One region of the Paucibacter sediminis genome, then DNA from elsewhere that is predicted to be linked to it. Evidence: predicted binding sites of a transcription regulator. Region 1 holds the regulator's gene; the other holds the start of a gene.
The links. Region 1 encodes FliA, which starts transcription of late flagellar genes. Its sites were predicted from a motif close to CTAAAGTTTNNNNNNNNNNNGCCGNTA; they were not measured.

Region 1 (9,947 bases):
ATGGGATGGAGGCCTTGAGCTGGTTCCGCAAGGGGCCGACGCAGCAGTTCAAGTTTCTGTGCCCGCCCAGCACCAAGGTGGTGGCGGTCACGGCCAACGCCCTGGACGGCGATGAACAGCGCTTGCGACAGCATGGCTTTGATGGCTACCTGCCCAAACCCGTCCGACAAAGCCAGTTGCTCGACATGCTCACGCTCAGCATTCCCGATGCCGCCTCGCCCACCGATGCCAATGCCGACCGCAGCCCGCTTGAGGGACGCACCATGACTTCCACACCAGAATCCACGCCCGGTGCGCCCGCCCTGCTGGACAGCCAGGCGCTGGCGCGTCTGCGCGAGCTCGACCCCGGCGGCAAGAACCAGCTGCTGCAGCGCGTCGTGCAGGCCTTTCTGAAGTCGCTGGAACGCCTGCTGCCCGAACTGGCCCAGGCCCGCGCCGGCGCAACGCTGGAGCTGGGCGCGGTGCGGCATGTGGCCCACACCCTAAAATCCTCCTCGGCCAGCCTGGGTGCCCTGGAGCTGTCAAGGCGTTGCGCCGATATCGAGGCGATGGTGCGCAACAACCAGTCCGAGGGCCTAGACTCCCTACTCGACGGCATGCAGGACGAGGTGGAACGTGTGCGCCATGCTCTCAGCGAGCTTTTGACGGGTCCGCAATGAATGCAGTAGATCAAAGCCTGGACGCCGACCTGCCCGAGCAGGCACGGGTGCTGCTGGTCGATGACGACGAGGTCAACCTCCTGCTCACGGCGATTGCCCTGCGCGAGCGCGGCTTCGACATCACCGAGGCCACTGGCGGCGCCGAGGCCCTCAAGGTGATTGGCGAATGGTCGCCCGACGTGATCGTGCTCGACGCCATGATGCCCGAGCTGGACGGCTTCGAGACCTGCCAGCGCCTGCGCGAGATGCCCGGCTTCGAATCCACCCCGGTGCTGATGCTCACCGGCCTGGACGACGATGCCTCCATCACGCGCGCCTACCAGGTGGGCGCGACCGACTTCTTCGTCAAGTCCACCCAGTGGAGCCTGCTGGCCGGGCGCCTGCGCTACCTGCTGCGCAGCTCGCGCACCCGCATCGAACTGGAGCGCAGCAAGGCGCGGCTGGCGCGCGCGCAAGACCTGGCACGCATGGGCAGCTTCGAGTGGCACCGCGGCGTGGGCCACTTCACCCTCGCCAACGAGGCGCTGCGCGTGTTCGGCCATGGGCCGCATGAGCACCTGGACTTCATCAGCGTGATGCGCATGGTGCCGCGCGAGGAGCGCATGCTCTTCATGCGCCTGCTGCGCGACGTGATCGCGCACAACTCGGTGTTGGTGACGGATCTGCCGGTGACGCTGCTGGATGGGCGCTCGCGCGTCATCCACATCGAGGCCGAGCCCGAGTTCAACGAGCATGGCAACGCCAGCGGCTATACCGGCATCCTGCAGGATGTGACGGACCGCCGCATGGCCGAGGACAAGATCCGCCAGCTCGCCAATTTCGACGCCCTCACCGGCCTGCCGAACCGCCGCCAGCTGATCTGGCGCGCCGAGCGTGCCATCGAACAGGCGCGCCGCATGGGCCACGAGGTGGGCCTGCTGCTGATCGATCTGGACCGCTTCAAGGTCATCAACGACACCCTGGGCCATGCCGCCGGCGACGAGTTGCTGATGGAAGTGGGCCGACGCCTGCGCGCCTGCGTGCGCCATTCCGACCAGGTGATGGAAGGCATGCTGGAATCGGTGGGCGGGCGTTCGCACCGCACGCTCGAGGCGGTGGGCCGGCTGGGCGGCGACGAGTTCGTGGCCCTGCTGCCCGAGGTGGCCGACGAGCGCGATGCCGAGCGCGTGGCCCAGCGCGTGCTGGACGCGATGCGCGAGCCCATCTTCATCGCCGGCCAGGAATGCTTCGTCACCGCCAGCGTCGGCATCGCCATCTACCCGCGCGACGGCCTCACCATGGCCGACCTGCTGCGCAATTCCGACGTCGCCATGTACGCGGTGAAGAGCCAGGGCCGCAATGCCTCGGCGCTCTACACCCCCATGCTGGCGGGCCGCGGGCGCGAAAAGCTGGAGCTGGAATCGGCCCTGCACAAGGCCATCGAGCGCGACGAGATCGTGCTGCATTACCAGCCCAAGATCGATGTGCGCGGCGCCCGCATGGTGGGCGCCGAGGCGCTGATGCGCTGGCAGCGCGGCGACAAGCTGGTGCCGCCGGGCGACTTCATCCCGCTGGCCGAGGAAACCGGCCTGATCGTGCCGCTCTCGGAATGGGCGCTGCGCGAGGCGGCGCGCCAGGCCAAGGTCTGGCAGCTCAACTTCGGCTTCAGCGATTCGATCGCGGTGAACCTGCCGAACCGCCTGTTCGAGCGCTCCGACCTGGTCGAGCATATCCACCAATGCGTCAGCGCCTATGGCGTGCCGCACCGTGCGATCCAGCTGGAGATCACCGAGACCGGCCTGATGAAGGATTTGCAGAACGTCATCCCGGCCCTGCACCGTCTCAACGAGGTGGGCGTGGAGATCTCGATCGACGACTTCGGCACCGGCTATTCCTCGCTGGCCTACCTCACCACCCTGCCGATCTCCGAGGTGAAGATCGACCGCAGCTTCGTGCGCGACCTGGGCATCACGCCGCAGAGCTCGGCGGTGGTCACGGCCATCATCGCGCTGGCGCGCTCGCTGGGCCTGCGCGTGATCGCCGAGGGCGTGGAGACGCTGCGCCAGATGGAGGTGCTGCACCGCCTGGGTTGCAGCGTGATGCAGGGCTTCCTCTTCAGCAAGCCGCTCGCGCCCGATGACCTGGAACGCTGGCTGGCCCAGACCGTGCTTCCGCGCAAGGCGCCCTGGATCGCACAGGCCAGCGCGGAGGATGCCGCGACCGAACTGATGCGGCCCATCAGCGGCCAACGCTGATGGACGACACCAAACGCAATCAGCAGCCGCCGGCGCAACTGGCCAAGGGTGCGCTGCGCCGGCTGATGCTGGAGAAGCTCGAGCCCACGCCGGAAAACTACGCGCGCGCCTATGCCGCCGAGGCAGGCGACACGGCACCGGCCGGCGCCAGCGACAACTGGCCCGAGCGCGGCCAGCCGGTGCTGGCCAAGCTGCTGGCGATCGGCGTGAGCGAGCTGCAGGCGCGCCAGGATCTCAACGCGATGCTGCGCGCGGGCCGCTGGGACGAGGCGCTCAAGGTGCTGGAGCGCATCCAGCAGAGCAGCGGCCCGGCGGTGATTGCCGACGCCATGGCCAGCGTCACCGAACGCCTGGTGCGCGGCCTGGAGCGCGGCGGCCGCCAATGGACGCTGGCGCGCAAGAAGGACGGCCTGGCGCGCGTGCTGGAAAGCAACCGCAACGATCCGCAGCGCCTCGTGAACCGGCTGCGCCAGCTGGTGGCGAGCTGGGACAGCGACGTCAGCGACGCCAGCATCGATACCGTGCAGGATGAAGAACAGCCCGGTGGCACGCCCAGCCAGTTCTTCAGCGAGGAAGAACAGGCGCTGGACACCAGCGCGCCGCCCACTGATGGGCTGCAGGCCTGGCCGCAGCTGGGCCAGAGCCTGCACCAGACCATCCAGCACGCCCTGCCGGCGCTGGACGAGCGCGCCGACGCGCTCAAGCTGGAGCTGGAGGCCTGCCTGGCCGAGGTGCGCGCCCATGGCGCCACGCCGCAGCGCGCCGAGACCATGGAGGCGCTGTGCCTGCGCGCGCGCCGCATGCTGGACCACCGCCACCATCTGTTCGGCCAGCTGGGCGCGCTGTGCAAGGAGCTCAGCGCCAGCCTGGTGGAGCTGGCCGAGGACGACTCCTGGGCGCGCGGCCAATGCGAGGTGATGAACGAGGCGCTCGAGCAGGGCGTGAGCTCGCGCGTGGTGCGCATGGTGGACGAGATGCTGGGCGGCACGCGCCGGCGCCAGCGCGCGCTGCGCGAGGAGCGCCGCAAGGCGCGCGATTCGCTCAAGACCCTGATCCACCAGATGCTGGCCGAGCTGGCCGAACTGGGCCAGCACACCGACCGCTTCAGCGACAACGTGGGCCGCTATGCCGAGGTGATCGAGCGCGCCGACACGATCGAAAGCCTGGCCGGCGTGGTGCGCGAGATGGTGGAGGAAAGCCGCAGCGTGCAAAGCCTGGTGCAGGCCACTCAGGCGCGCCTGACCGGCGAGCATGAGCGCGCCTCCAGCCTCTCCAAGCGCGTGGACGAGCTGGAGGGCGAGCTGCGCAAGCTCTCCAGCGAGGTGCAGACCGACCAGCTCACCAAGATCGCCAACCGCCGCGGCCTGGAGGCCGCCTTCAACACCGAGCAGGCCAAGCTGGAACGCGAGGGCTCGGTGCTCGCGCTGGCCCTGCTGGACGTGGACAACTTCAAGAAGCTCAACGACACCCTGGGCCATGCGGCCGGCGACGTGGCGCTGAGCTCATTGGCCGCGCGCGTGACGCAGATGCTGCGCCCGGGCGACCTGGTGGCGCGCTACGGCGGCGAGGAATTCGTGCTGATGCTGCCGCGCACCCCGCTGGACGAGGCCCAGCAGGTGCTGACGCGCCTGCAGCGCTCGCTCTCCGCGGCGCTCTTCATGCACGAGGGCAAGGACGTGTTCGTGACCTTCTCGGCCGGCATCACGCTCTACCGCCTGGGCGAGAAACTCGAAGAGGCGCTGGACCGCGCCGACGAGGGGCTTTACGAGGCCAAGCGCACCGGCAAAAACCGCGCCTGCATCGTCGACTAGGCTCGCGTTAGAAGCCGAAGGCGAGGCGCAGCCCGCCCCAATGCCGGCCCTTCACCATGATGGGCGCCGAGGCCTCCTTGAGCAGCACGAACTTGCCGCCGCCCATGTCGCGGCGGTAGGTCTGCAGCAGGAAGGGCCGCTGGTTGCGCGCCGAGGCCAGGCCGGTGCGGTCATTGAAGATGCGGCGGTAGCGGCTGTGCGCGGTGTTCCACACCACGTCGCCGGCACGCTGGGGCTGGCAATAACTCTTGTTGTGCGTGGCCACATAGCCGTTGCGGTCCACCGCGATGCAATACACCACCTTGTCGCTGAGCTTGAGCAGGCGCTCCTGCACGGCCGGGAAGAGGCGGTCGGCGAGGCCGACGAAATCGGTCAGATGCTGCGGCGGGTTGGTGCCGACTATGGGCTTGTAGCGCTCGTCGAACAGCTGAGCCTCGCTGATCTGGCGCGCGGCCAGGGCCTGCTCCAGCTGGTCGGCGATCTCGCGCGCCGCCGCCTGGGCGCCGCGGATATAGAGCGCGTCTTCCACTTCCACGCCCGAATCGGCGATGCGCTCGATCAGCTCCTCCGACAGGCGCAGGAAGCGGTCGCTGCAGGCAAAGGCGGCATCCAGATAGCGCATCGCCTGCTGCACCTCGCGCTCCAGCTCACCCGAGCGCTGCGCCAGCTGCAAGGTGGTCTGCTGGCTCTGCTGCGCCGAGCCGGCAATGCGGCCCACATCCTGTTCGACCTCGGCAAAGGCCTGGTGGATGCTACTGCCACCACCACCGGCCGCATCGCTGCGCAACTCCTGGCTGAACTTGTCGACGCGCGCATCCAGCTGCGCCACCGTGCCCATGATGGACTTGGAGGAACTCTCGACCTGGGCCGCCAGCGCCTTCACCGCATCGGCCACCACGCCGAAGCCGCGCCCGGCCTCGCCGGCACGCTTGGCCTCGACCGAGGCATTGAAGGCCACCAGCCGGGTCTGCAATGCGATCTTGGTGATCTCGGAGGCGGCGTCGGACACCTGGTGCAGGGTCTGCACGATGCCGCCCACCTCGTTGCCCACCTGCTCGAGGGCCTGGCGGGCACGCGTGACGGCGGCGCGGGTCAGGTCGGTGGCGGAGGCGATCGCCAGCTGCGACTGCTGCACCTGGCCCAGCTCGGTGGAAACGGCGGCCATGGCCTGGGCCTGGGCGGTGACGACCTTCTGGGTGTCTTCGAGCGCGCCGCGCACCTCGGCGGCGTCCTTGCCGAGCGAGGACATGCTGCGGGCGAGGTGCTGCACCAGCGATTGCGAAGAGGACGCAGCCCCGGGCTGCGCAGAGGCAGGCTCAGGCGCTTGCACCGATTCCTTGCGGCGACTCCACTGCAACATTGCTGTCCCTCATGGTTCTGATCGCCGGCATTGTGGGGCCGGTCGTGCCGCAGAGCTGACGGGCAGCTTACCCGGCCAGCCGGGCGCTCACCACTCGCGCAATTTGACACGCAAACGCGCGATGGCCTGGCTGTGCAGCTGGCAGACGCGCGACTCGGTGACCTTGAGCACCGCGGCGATTTCCTTCAGGTTCATGTCGTGCTCGTAGTACATGCTCATCACGTACTGTTCGCGCTCCGGCAGGTTCTTGATGGCGGCCACCAGGGCCTGGCGCATGCGATGGTCCTGCAGCAGGGCCATCGGGTTGTTGCTGTCGTCGGCCACATGGCGGTCGAGGTAGTCCTCGTCGCCGTCGTCGCCGCTCATGTCTTCCAGATAGACGAGCTGGGTGCCGCGCACCTTGCCCAGCAATTCCTGGTACTCGGTCAGGCTCACGCCCATCTCGACGGCGATTTCCGATTCCTGCGGCGCGCGGCCCAGCTTCTGCTCCAGCTTGTGCACCGCCTGCTCGATGGTGCGCTGCTGACGGCGCGTGCCGCGGCTCATCCAGTCGCCGCCGCGCAGCTCGTCGAGCATGGCGCCACGGATGCGCTGGGTGGCAAAGGTCTCGAACTGCACGCCCTGGCCCACGTCGAAGCGCGAGAGCGCGTCGGTGAGGCCGATCAGGCCGACCTGGATCAGGTCGTCCAGCTCGACATTGGCCGGCAGCTTGGCAATCATCTGATGTGCCAGGCGTCGCACCAGCGGGCTGTACTGCTTGATCAGGGAGGAGTTATCGAGGCGACCTTTGGCGGTATACATCATCGGCTCCAGCTTATCAGTTGGCGGCCATCACCAGGCCTTGGGCCGGGACGGTGGCTGGACGGCGCTGCCACATGGCGCGCGGACGCAGGGGCATGGCATCGGCGGCGGGTTCGGCCACCATGCCGGGCGGTGCGGCAATCAGGAGTTCACGCGCCAGATGGCGCAGCTCGGTGCTCATCGGGCTGCTGGCGGGCATGCGCGGGTCCAGGCAGGCCCAGTCGCGCAGCACGGCACCCAGGAAGCCGTCGCCGCAGCTGCTGATCTGCGCAGCGATGCGGTCGGCCAGGCGCAGCTGGGGCGAGCAGGCCAGCAGCAGGCTGTAGACCATCAGGCCGGCGCGTTGCGCCAGCCATTTCATGCCGGCATAGGCGTGGGTGACACTCATGGTGTCAGTATCCGCCAAGAGCACCGGGCGCACCTCACGCGAAGCCACCACGCGGGCCAGTTCGGCGGCACTTGCGTGCAAAAGCACCACATCGGCGTAGGGCGCGGCGTCGGTCACCACCTCCAGGAACTGGGCGGCCGAGCCGTTGGCGTTGATATAGCGCATCGGCAGGCCGCGCGCCGGCAGGTAGGAGACATGCTTGGACAGGCGCTCCACGCAGGAGGCCAGGTCCACCGCGGCCAGCTCGCCCGCCTGCGGCGCCTGCTCACCGGCGTCGATCACCAGCGTGTGCAGGCCCAGCTCAGCGAAGGCCGCGCACAGGCCCTCCAGCAAGGCGCCGCCGCCCACCACATGGGGGTTGCTGACCACCGGCACGAAGCGCACGCGGGAGCTGGCAAAGAGCTTGCGCAGGCCGTCGGCCTGGTCTTGCGGGGGGGTGCTGTGGTCGCGCATGAGAGTCACCTGCTTGGGGTTACTTCTTGGTCTAGGGTTCAGTGGACGCCCATGGCGGCCGGGATGCCGGTGGCCAGCGCGGGGCCCCCTGCAAAAATCAGATTCACGTCGGCGTTGTCCATGCGCCAGGCGGCGGTGGGCTGGCTGCGCATGGCGCGCTGCACCAGCGCCTGGGCCGACAGGCGGTGCCAGTCTTCCGGCACGCGCTGGCCATTGGCCACGCCGATGATGCGCAGCTTGTGGCGGATCATGGTGTCCAGCGCCGGGCCGAGCTTGACGGCCTCGTCGATCTTGGAGAGCACCACGCCCTGGCATTCGCTGGCACGCCAGGCGGCCACCACGTCGTCGATGGTCTCGCCCTGCTGGGCCGCATTCACCACCAGGATCTTCTTCACGCTGGCGTGGGCCAGCATGTCCAGCAGCTCGCGGGTGCGGGTGTCGCGCTGGGCCATGCCCGCGGTGTCGATCAGCACCATCTTCTTGGCGCTGAGCAGCTCCAGCAGGTCTTCCAGCGAGGCGCGGTCATGCGCGGTATGCACCGGCACGCCGAGGATGCGGCCGTAGGCGCGCAGCTGTTCGTGCGCGCCGACCCGGTAGGCGTCCAGCGTGATCAGGCCCAGCTGGCCGGCGCCATGGCGGGTGGCAAAGGCGGCGGCGATCTTGGCGGTGGTGGTGGTCTTGCCCACGCCGGTGGAACCGATCATGGCGAACACCCCGCCCTGCTCTTCCAGCGCCGGCATCGCCTCGTCGGTGAGCAGATTGCGCGCCAGCACATTGGCGGCCCATTGGTTCTCGTCGGGCGAGCCGGTCTTATCCTCGGCCAGATGGGCCGGGCAGCCTTCCACCAGCTTGCGCACCAGGGCGGGCGAGAAGCCCACTTCCAGCAGACGCTGGGTCAGGCGCGCCTGGGCCGGCTGGCGCTGCAGCTTCTCCATGAAGGCCAGGGCGCCAAAGCGCTCCTCGATCATGCCCTTCATCGAGCGCAGCTCGTTCATCATGTCCTGCTGGTCGCGGCGCGAGGCGCTCGGGATGTCCGACAGGCTGGGCATCTCGGTGAGGGCCTGGCGCACATCGGGCACGCGGATCTCGTCGCGCAGCACCGGCGGCACGCGCGGTGCAGCGGCCTGCGGCGCGCTGCTGCTGTCGACGCGGCGGGCATTCATGGCCTGCATGGCGGCCTGGGCGCGCTGCTGGCGGAGCGCGGCCAGCGAGCTGACGCCCTCGGCCTCCACCGGGTCGGCGGCGCGATCGTCCAGCATCGGGTCGGCCAGCATCGGATCCTGCTGCCCCTGCAGCTCGGCCTGGCGGCGCTTGAGCATGCGCTCGCGCACATAGTCCTGGAAGGACAAGGTGCTCATCGCCAGCGTGTTCACGTCCTCGTTGACCTCGTTGCCGAAGCCGGGCTCGTGGCGCTCGGCCAGGCGGGCGGCGAGCCGGCCGCGCGGGGCTTCGGCGGGGGCCTGGGGCTGGGCCTGGGCCGGGCGCGCGGCGACGCGGCTGGGGCTGCTGACGCGCGGTGCCGTGGCGGCCACGCGCTCGATCTGCGACATGCCCTCGGGGGCCATCGCCAGCACCTCCACGCCTTCGGCGCAGGGCTTGTTGGAGAGCACCACGGCGTCGTCACCGAAAGCCTGGCGCACCAGGGCCATGGCCTCGCGGGAGGTGCGGGCGGTAAAGCGCTTCACATTCATGCCGTGCCTCCGATGATCGAACCGATGCGTATCGTGTGGGTTTCGGGAATTTCGCTATGGCCCAGCACCTTCAGGCGCGGGGCAGCACGGCGCAGCAGGCGCGCCATCGGCGCCCGGATCAGGTCGGGCACCAGCAGGCAGGCGGGCACGCCGCGCTCTTCCTGGGCCTGGGTGTTCTCGGCGGCGCTGCGCGCCAGGGTGTCGGCCACGCCGGGGTCCAGCGCGGCGCCATGGGGCGAGTTCAGGGCCTGGGTCACCAGGCGCTCCAGCTCGGGTTCCAGCGCGATCACGTCCAGCTCCTTCACCGGGCCATAGATCTGCTGCACGATGGCCGGGGCGATATGGGTGCGGATGCGGCGGGCCAGCTCGGCCGGGTCGCTGATGGCGCCGGGGCCGGCCGCGTTCTCGGCGATCGATTCGACGATGGAGCGCATATCGCGGATGTGCACGCCCTCCTCCAGCAGCAGCTGGAGAACTCGTTGCAGGGTAGCGATGCCGACCATTTTGGGTATCACGTCTTCGATCAGTTGCGGTTGCAGCTTGGTGAGGT
Region 2 (7,394 bases), 1.3 Mb from region 1:
TCGCGCCTGACCGCCCTGATGGCCCGCCACCGCGTCGCCTCGCCGCTGTTCCTGATGGCCATCCTGGCCATGGTGATACTGCCGCTGCCGCCGGTGCTGCTGGACATGCTGTTCACCTTCAACATCGTGCTCGCGCTGGTGGTGATCTTGGTCAGTGTCAACAGCAAGCGGCCGCTGGACTTCTCGGTCTTCCCCAGCATCATCCTGGCCACCACCCTGCTGCGCCTCTCGCTCAACGTGGCCTCCACGCGCGTGGTGCTGCTGCACGGCCACGAGGGCACGCATGCGGCCGGCCAGGTGATCGAATCGTTCGGCAATGTGGTGATCGGCGGCAACTTCGTCGTCGGCATCGTGGTGTTCGTGATCCTGATGGTGGTGAACTTCATCGTCGTCACCAAGGGCGCGGAGCGCATCTCCGAGGTCTCGGCCCGCTTCACGCTGGACGCCCTGCCCGGCAAGCAGATGGCCATCGACGCCGACCTCAATGCCGGCCTGATCAACCAGGAGAAGGCTCAAGCGCGGCGCAAGGAGGTGGGCGCCGAGGCCGACTTCTACGGCGCCATGGACGGCGCCTCCAAGTTCGTGCGCGGCGATGCGATCGCCTCCATCCTGATCCTGCTCATCAACATGATTGGCGGCGTCGCGATCGGCGCCTTCATGCACGATCTGTCCTTTGGCGACGCCTTCCGCCAATACGCGCTGCTGACCATCGGCGACGGCCTGGTGGCGCAGATCCCGGCGCTCTTGCTGTCGGCCGCGGCGGCCATCATCGTCACACGCATCAGCGATGCCGGCGACATCGAGAACCAGATCGGCGAGCAGCTGCTGGCCTCGCCCGCGGTGCTCTACAGCGCCGCGGCGGTGATGCTGGGCCTGGCCGTGATCCCCGGCATGCCGGTGCTGACCTTCAGCGCCTTTGCCGCGGTGCTGGGCTTTGTGGGCTGGCGCATGAGCCAGCGCCAGCAGGCCGCGCCCAAGCCGGCCGCGGCGCTGGAGACGGCGCTGCTCGTGGAGGCCCAGCCCGAGCCCGACTGGCGCGCGTTGCCGGTGGTGGAGCCGCTCTCGGTGGCGGTGGGCTACAAGCTGGTGCAGCTAATCGATCCGGCGCATGGCGCGCCGCTGCAAAAGCGCGTCAAGGGCATGCGGCAAAGCCTCAGCGAGAACCTCGGCCTGCTCTTGCCCAGCCTGACGGTGCGCGACGATCTCTCGCTGAAGCCGACGCAGTACAGCGTGCTGCTGAACGGCAGCGTGATCGCGCAGGGCGAGGTCTATGCCGAGCGCCTGATGGCGATCGCCTCGACCCAGGTCTATGGCGAGCTGGACGGCGTGCCCGGCCTGGACCCGGCCTATGGCATGCCCGTCACCTGGATCGAGGCCCGGCACAAGGCCCACGCGCTGGGCCTGGGCTACCAGGTGGTGGACCTGGCCAGCACCATCGCCACGCACCTGTCCAAGCTGGTGCGCGATCATCTGCCCGAGCTCTTGCGCTATGAGGACATCACCGCGCTGATGGAGCGGCTGACGGCGCAAAGCCCCAAGCTGGCCGCGGCGCTGGAGAAGGCTTACACGCACAGTCAGCTGCTGAAGATACTGCGCCTGCTGCTGGCGGAGAACGTCTCGATCAAGGACATCGTGCTGATCGCCAGCACCCTGGTGGAGAACGCCGAGGCCACCAAGGACCCGATCCTGCTGGCCGCCGAGCTGCGCTGCGCGCTGCGCCGGCAGATCGTCTCCAGCATCTGCGGCCCGGTGGGCGGCATGAAGGTCTTCAACCTCGGCAGCGAGCTCGAGAACCTGCTGCTGGGCGCGCTCAACCAGGCGCGCCAAGGCGGCGCCAAGGTCAGCCTGGACAGCTACCCGGTCGACCCGCAACTGCTGGGCCAGCTGCAGCAGCACATGCCCGCCGCACGCGACGCGATGAAGGCCCAGGCCAGCACCCCGCTGCTGCTGGTAACGCCGCAGGTGCGGCCGCTGCTGGCCCGCTACGCGCGCCTGTTCGCGCCGGGCCTGCATGTGCTCTCCTACAACGAGGTGCCGGAGCAGCGCGAGATCAGCGTGCTGGGTTCGCTGGGCTGAGGCCGGCCTCGCGCTGACGCAGCACCGCGGCGATTTCGGCCGCGGCGCGCAGCAGCCAGGCGCCATGCCCCAGCGCCAAGGGCTGAGACGCCGGCGCGTGCGTGGGCATGGGCCGCGTCAGGCGCACCAGCCAGCAGCGCCGCAGGCGCAGCGGCACCGCAGCCAGCGCGGTGGCGATCGCCGGCACCAGCGCGCGCAAGGCCTGCAGGGTAGCGGGCGAACGCGCGCCGAGCTGCAGCCACAGGCCCTGCTGCCAGTGCAAGAGCACCAACACCGGCTCGCCATCGAGCAGCAGGCCCAGCGCCAGGCTCGGGTCCTCCTGCGCGGCGCCGCCGGCATGGGCCTCGTCGCGATCGCGCGGCCAGCGCCAGGGTGCTTGCGGCGTGGCCATGAAGCGCAGCCCCTGCTGGGGCAGCGCCGCGGCCATGCTCAGCGCCAGCCTGCCGTCCAGCAGCTGCGCCTGCCAGCGCGCCGCCTCGGTGGCGGCGTCGGGCTGCTCGTGCAGCGTCTCCACGCGCATCGCCGTCAGCATGGCGGCATCCATCGGCTCCGCAGCGATCGGCGCGATCACCTCGATGGGCAGGGCCGCCGGGCGCGCGGCGCGCGCGGCGGCCGGAGACAGTGCGGGCAGGGCCGGCAGCGCGGGGATGGGCGTGATGGAGGAGGCCATGAGTTCGAGGCATCGAAGGGCTCAAAACAAAAAAACCCGGCGCTCGCACGCCGGGTTTCTCGCTTGCAGGCAGTGCCTTGGCGGTATTACTGCAGCAGCGACATGACCAGGCCGGACATGCTGTTGCTCTGCTTCAGCATCGACGAGCCGGCTTGCATCAGCATCTGCTTGGTCGTCATGTTCGAGGTCTCGGTGGCGTAGTCCACGTCCATGATGCGGCCACGGGCCTGGGCGGCGTTGGTGCTGACGTTCTGCAGGTTGTTGTAGACATGGTCCAGGCGGTTGGCCGCGGCACCCATGCCGGCGCGGATCTTGCCGATCGTGTCCAGCGCGGTGTTGACCTTGTCGATCGCGCCGTTGGCGCTGGCGGCATTGATTTCGGTGCCGGCGGCGCCGCCCGGGGCGGTGTACTTGGCGCTGACGGCGGTCAGGTCGGTGCCGGCCTGGGTGAAGTCGGCGCTGATGTCCACGGTCATCTTCTCGCTCGACGAGGCGCCGATCTGGAAGGTCACCGCTGCGGCCATGGTGCCACCCACCAGCAGCTTGCTGCCGCCGAAGCTGGTGTTGTTCATGATGTTGTTCAGCTCACCGCCCAGGGCGTCGTACTCGGCCTGCATGGCGTCGCGATCCTTGGTGGTGGACGAACCGCTGGCGGACTCGGTAGCCAGGTCCTTCATGCGCAGCAGGATGTTCGAGACTTCGTTCAGCGCGCCTTCGGCGGTCTGCAGCATCGAGATGCCGTTCTGCGTGTTGCGCATCGCCACGGCCTGGCCGCGGGTCTGGGCGTCCAGACGGGTGGCGATCTGCAGGCCGGCGGCGTCGTCCATGGCGGAGTTGACGCGGAAGCCCGTGCCCAGACGGGTCATCGAGGTGGACAGAGCGCGCTGCGAAGCGCCCAGCGAGTTTTGCGTGGAAAGAGCAGCGGCGTTGGTGTGCAGGCTAAGCATGGGAAGCTCCAGAAGTTTGTCGTCGTGATCGGACAAGTTGTCTTGCCCTCAGCCATACAAGGCGACGCGCCGCCCGCAGGACTTAAATGCCGAACGAAGAAAAACTTTGGAAACCGCCGCGGCTGCGGACTGGCCCCGGAGGGGTCCACATTCTGCCCGCTAGACCGCATAGATGCTTGATCTACGCCGCTTGCATCCTCAAACGTTCCCCGGTTTGTTCCCCGGTTTTCTTCGCTCTACCCATGGCGTAGGCACTTGGCAGCAACCGCACTAAATCGCTCTATTTTGCAGAGCCGAGGCAATACTGTTTAGCACCCATTTCCGGCATTCTTTGCTCGCTTCGGCGCTCGGCCATTCAGCGCAGCGCGAGCCTTACCTTCCGTACTCGTCGGACCGGTGGACAGGCCGCCGTGGAGCTTGCAGCGCCCATTGGCATAGATCGCAGTCAGCGAGCAAGGCTTGCCAGAGCGCTTACCGGTGGCACCGCAGCGCAGGCCGGCAAAAAGGGCGTAGTCCATGCGCAGCGGGTTGCACCGCATCCGCTCGGCGATCTCCCATTCCGGCACGCCCGCAGCCAGCAGCCGCATCACCTCTGCCCGCTCTGCCTTCATAGCGGCCACGAACGCCTGGCGCATCGCCGCTTGCGGATCAATAGCACGCAGCTTTTGACTGCCAGTCATGAGGTCCGCTCCAGCCGGCCGAAACCCGCGCAGCGCTGCGGCAGCGTTGCCAGGTCGTCGCCCAGAATCTGCGGCATATCGGCCGCCTTGTGATTTCCGCAGCGCCTGGCCCCGGCCTTGAAATGCCGGCACTCGAAACAGCTTCGCCGGTCGTCCCCTTCAGCCGTGCGCGACGCCATCCACGCTGCAAGCTGGGCCGCCTTCGCGCTGTCCAGGCCCAAGCCCATCAAGCGAGGTTGCTGCGGGTCTTTCGGGCCTGGATCGTCAAGCGGTGCAGCGGGCCTGATCTCGTTGGCCTTGAGCGCGTCGAGCAAGCCGGGCTTGTGCGCCCGGATCGCGCTGCGCATGGCGTCGGTCAGCCGTTCGCGTGGCGTAACGATCAGGTTGTCCCCGTCAACGGTTAGCGCAAGACCAGCGGTGCGTAGGTGCTGCAGCAGGTCGAAGGCACCCATCAGAACACCTCGCTGGCATGGTCAACCGTGCCAAGGGTGCCAACAGTGCCAAGGTTTTCAGACGTGGAATCCTTGGCCCCCTTGGCATCCTTGCCCTCATTGGGCGAAGCCTCAGCGACCATGCCCCACAGCCAGCCGGCAGCCTCCTTGCGAGACTCGATGCCAAGATGCGCCTTTGCCCGCTTAATGGTCCGCTCACTGTGCCCAGCCTGCCGGGCTTCAGCCAAGATGTATTTGGCCGACTTCGGCCCATTCGCCAACTCATGCCGCAGGAAGCCGCAAGCGTCATCGAAGGCTGAGGCCTCCACATCGTCGCCCTGATCGGCTTCAGCTTCGGCCAGCAGCTCGCGGGCGGTGCCATCCACCGCCTGGCCCCACTCGATCAGCGAGGCATGAACGCCCGGCCAGGCCTGCAGCTCGGTCTGTGCAATGCCGTACTCAAATCCCCCATCGTCTGGGCCGATGTTGGACTTGCTGCGCACCAGAATGCGCCGATCCTCGCCGCCGTCCTGCCCCTTCACCTTGGCGGCGCACAGCACCACACGCGCCACCGCGCCGAAGGCCATCGAGCCCACCACCCGCTCGGTCGGGTCGCGCCCGCTCGATCCCTTGCTGAAGTGCGAGATGCCCAGCACCGCCGCGCCCAGCGCTGCGCCAAGATCCACCAGGGGCTGCAGAGCGCGCCGGACCTCGGTGTTCTTGTGGCTGTCGCCGGCCACAGTGGAAACAACCGGGTCAACGATCAGCAGCCGGACATTACCGATGCGCTCGGCCTCAGCCAGCAGTTGGGGCATGTCTCGCGCTGGGTCGAAAGGCAGCACCTCGCCAGCGACATGGGAACCCGTCACAAAGAACACCCGCGCAGGATCTGCCCCCATGGCCACCAGGCGCGGCAGCAGCGTATCGGCGGGGTCATCCTCGCCGCTCCACATCAGGACAGCGCCTGCATCGCAGCGGGAACCATCTGGCCAGCGGCCGGCACTGGTCACGGCCGCCGCCATCGCAAGGGCCAAGGTTGTCTTGCCCTGACCGGGTGCGCCAGCCAGCACATGGAACTTGCCCAGCGCCAGCCAGTCACGCCAGAGCCAGCGCACCGGCTCGGGCTTCAGCGTCGCGGCACAAGTTAGGATCACCCCATCCTCGGGCGGCATCGCTGCCTGGGGCTTCGCATGAGCGGCCAGCACCTTGGCGCGGTCGGCATCCAGTCTGCGCCAATCGGGTTTGTCGATAGCGCTCATGCGGTCGCCTCCAGCATTACGCCCTGAATCGTGCGCGCAGCCTCGATCACTCGTTCCCGATCTGCGGGGTCTTTGATCGCATCGGCTGCAGCCAGCGCCGTGCAAACGATCAGCCAGGCCTCGGCCTGCACTAGCTTCAGCGCGGCGGCGGGGGATAGCGTGGTCTTGCGTGCTGGCTGGGCCGGCTTGCCGTCACCCACGGTTGCGCCCAAGGCTTCGGCCGCCTCAATGAACTCCAGGCCGTGCCACTGCATGACGTAGGCCAGCACATCCCCGCCTTTCTGGTCGCAGGCCATGCAGACCCACGCACCGCTGTCGGTGTTGATGCGCATGGAGTCGCTGCCGCCGTGGAACACGCAGCGGGTCGTTTTCCATCGTCCAGGCCCCTTGAGCGTCAGGCCCTCGCCCTCAAAGAACGCCACAGGATTAGGGAGCATGTCGCGCTCGTATCGCTTGCCCATCATCGGCCCCCGATCTGTGCGAGCAACTGCGCGGCCTGAGTGATGCCGTCGACTGTGCGCGAGTAGCCCCAGCGCTCCACCAGCAGCAGGCCATCGGTCAGGCGGTGCAGCGCATAGCCCTGCAACGCGAACGCGGCTTGTAGGCTGGCAAAGGCCTTGCGCTCGGTGTTCACGCTGGCAAAATCTGTGCGGTCTGCTGATCGCTGTTCACCGAAGCCCTGCACCGCTGCAACGGTCGGGGCTTCTGTCTTTTGTGTTCTCATGCACGCCCCCTCAGCAGCGAATACACGCCGATGCGATGGCATTCGCCGGACTCGGTTTGGACAACGCGCCAGGTCGTCAGCACCGCATAGCCCTGCTTTACAAGGTCCAGCTTGCGGGCGCGAGGGTCGTACAGGTCAAGATAACGTGAGGCTTCGAAGGTGGTGCAGTGCCCCAGCGTCTGCAGAGCCTCCAGCAGGCGGGCGCGCTGCGGCGCCGATGTGTCGCCCTGATGCCGATCACGGATCGCGTGCAGCGCCTTGATGCGCTCGGGTGGGGTCTTCGCCATCATTGCGCACCCCCTTGTGCCCTGATCCAGTCGCGCACAGCAGCAGCCGGCCAGCGGGTACAGCGTCGGCCAAGGCGGACAGGCTCGGGAAAGTCGCCGGATGCTAGGCGGCGATAGATGCTCGGGCGGCTGAGGCCGGTCATGGCCTCCACCGTTGCCATCTTCAGCAAGGCGTCAGGCAGGGTGCCGGCCTCGATGGGCTGGCGCTTCTCAGGTTGTCGCGTGGGGTGCATGGTGCGCTCCATGAGTGAACATGAGCGCATGGTGTCTAGCTGGCAGGTTCAGGGCGAGGCATTTGCTAGCAACGCAAATGCCTTGAC

Region 2: a site for FliA is predicted at 3,777-3,803, ahead of PFX98_RS21345 (flagellin N-terminal helical domain-containing protein). Genes of this name have one in related genera too.

What each region holds. Positions count from the first base shown of each region.
Region 1 is NZ_CP116346.1:3,342,610-3,352,556, reverse strand. It holds gene PFX98_RS15535 (PAS domain-containing hybrid sensor histidine kinase/response regulator) at 1-659, shown strand, start outside; gene PFX98_RS15530 (two-component system response regulator) at 656-2,893, shown strand; gene PFX98_RS15525 (GGDEF domain-containing protein) at 2,893-4,704, shown strand; gene PFX98_RS15520 (methyl-accepting chemotaxis protein) at 4,712-5,974, opposite strand; gene PFX98_RS15515 (RNA polymerase sigma factor FliA) at 6,152-6,865, opposite strand; gene PFX98_RS15510 (MinD/ParA family ATP-binding protein) at 6,882-7,706, opposite strand; gene flhF (flagellar biosynthesis GTPase FlhF) at 7,745-9,397, opposite strand; gene flhA (flagellar biosynthesis protein FlhA) at 9,394-9,947, opposite strand, start outside.
Region 2 is NZ_CP116346.1:4,600,178-4,607,571, forward strand. It holds gene PFX98_RS21335 (flagellar biosynthesis protein FlhA) at 1-2,076, shown strand, start outside; gene PFX98_RS21340 (hypothetical protein) at 2,051-2,746, opposite strand; gene PFX98_RS21345 (flagellin N-terminal helical domain-containing protein) at 2,833-3,693, opposite strand; gene PFX98_RS21350 (HGGxSTG domain-containing protein) at 4,002-4,373, opposite strand; gene PFX98_RS21355 (TubC N-terminal docking domain-related protein) at 4,370-4,825, opposite strand; gene PFX98_RS21360 (AAA family ATPase) at 4,825-6,063, opposite strand; gene PFX98_RS21365 (CHC2 zinc finger domain-containing protein) at 6,060-6,527, opposite strand; gene PFX98_RS21370 (hypothetical protein) at 6,524-6,787, opposite strand; gene PFX98_RS21375 (helix-turn-helix domain-containing protein) at 6,784-7,077, opposite strand; gene PFX98_RS24685 (helix-turn-helix transcriptional regulator) at 7,074-7,337, opposite strand.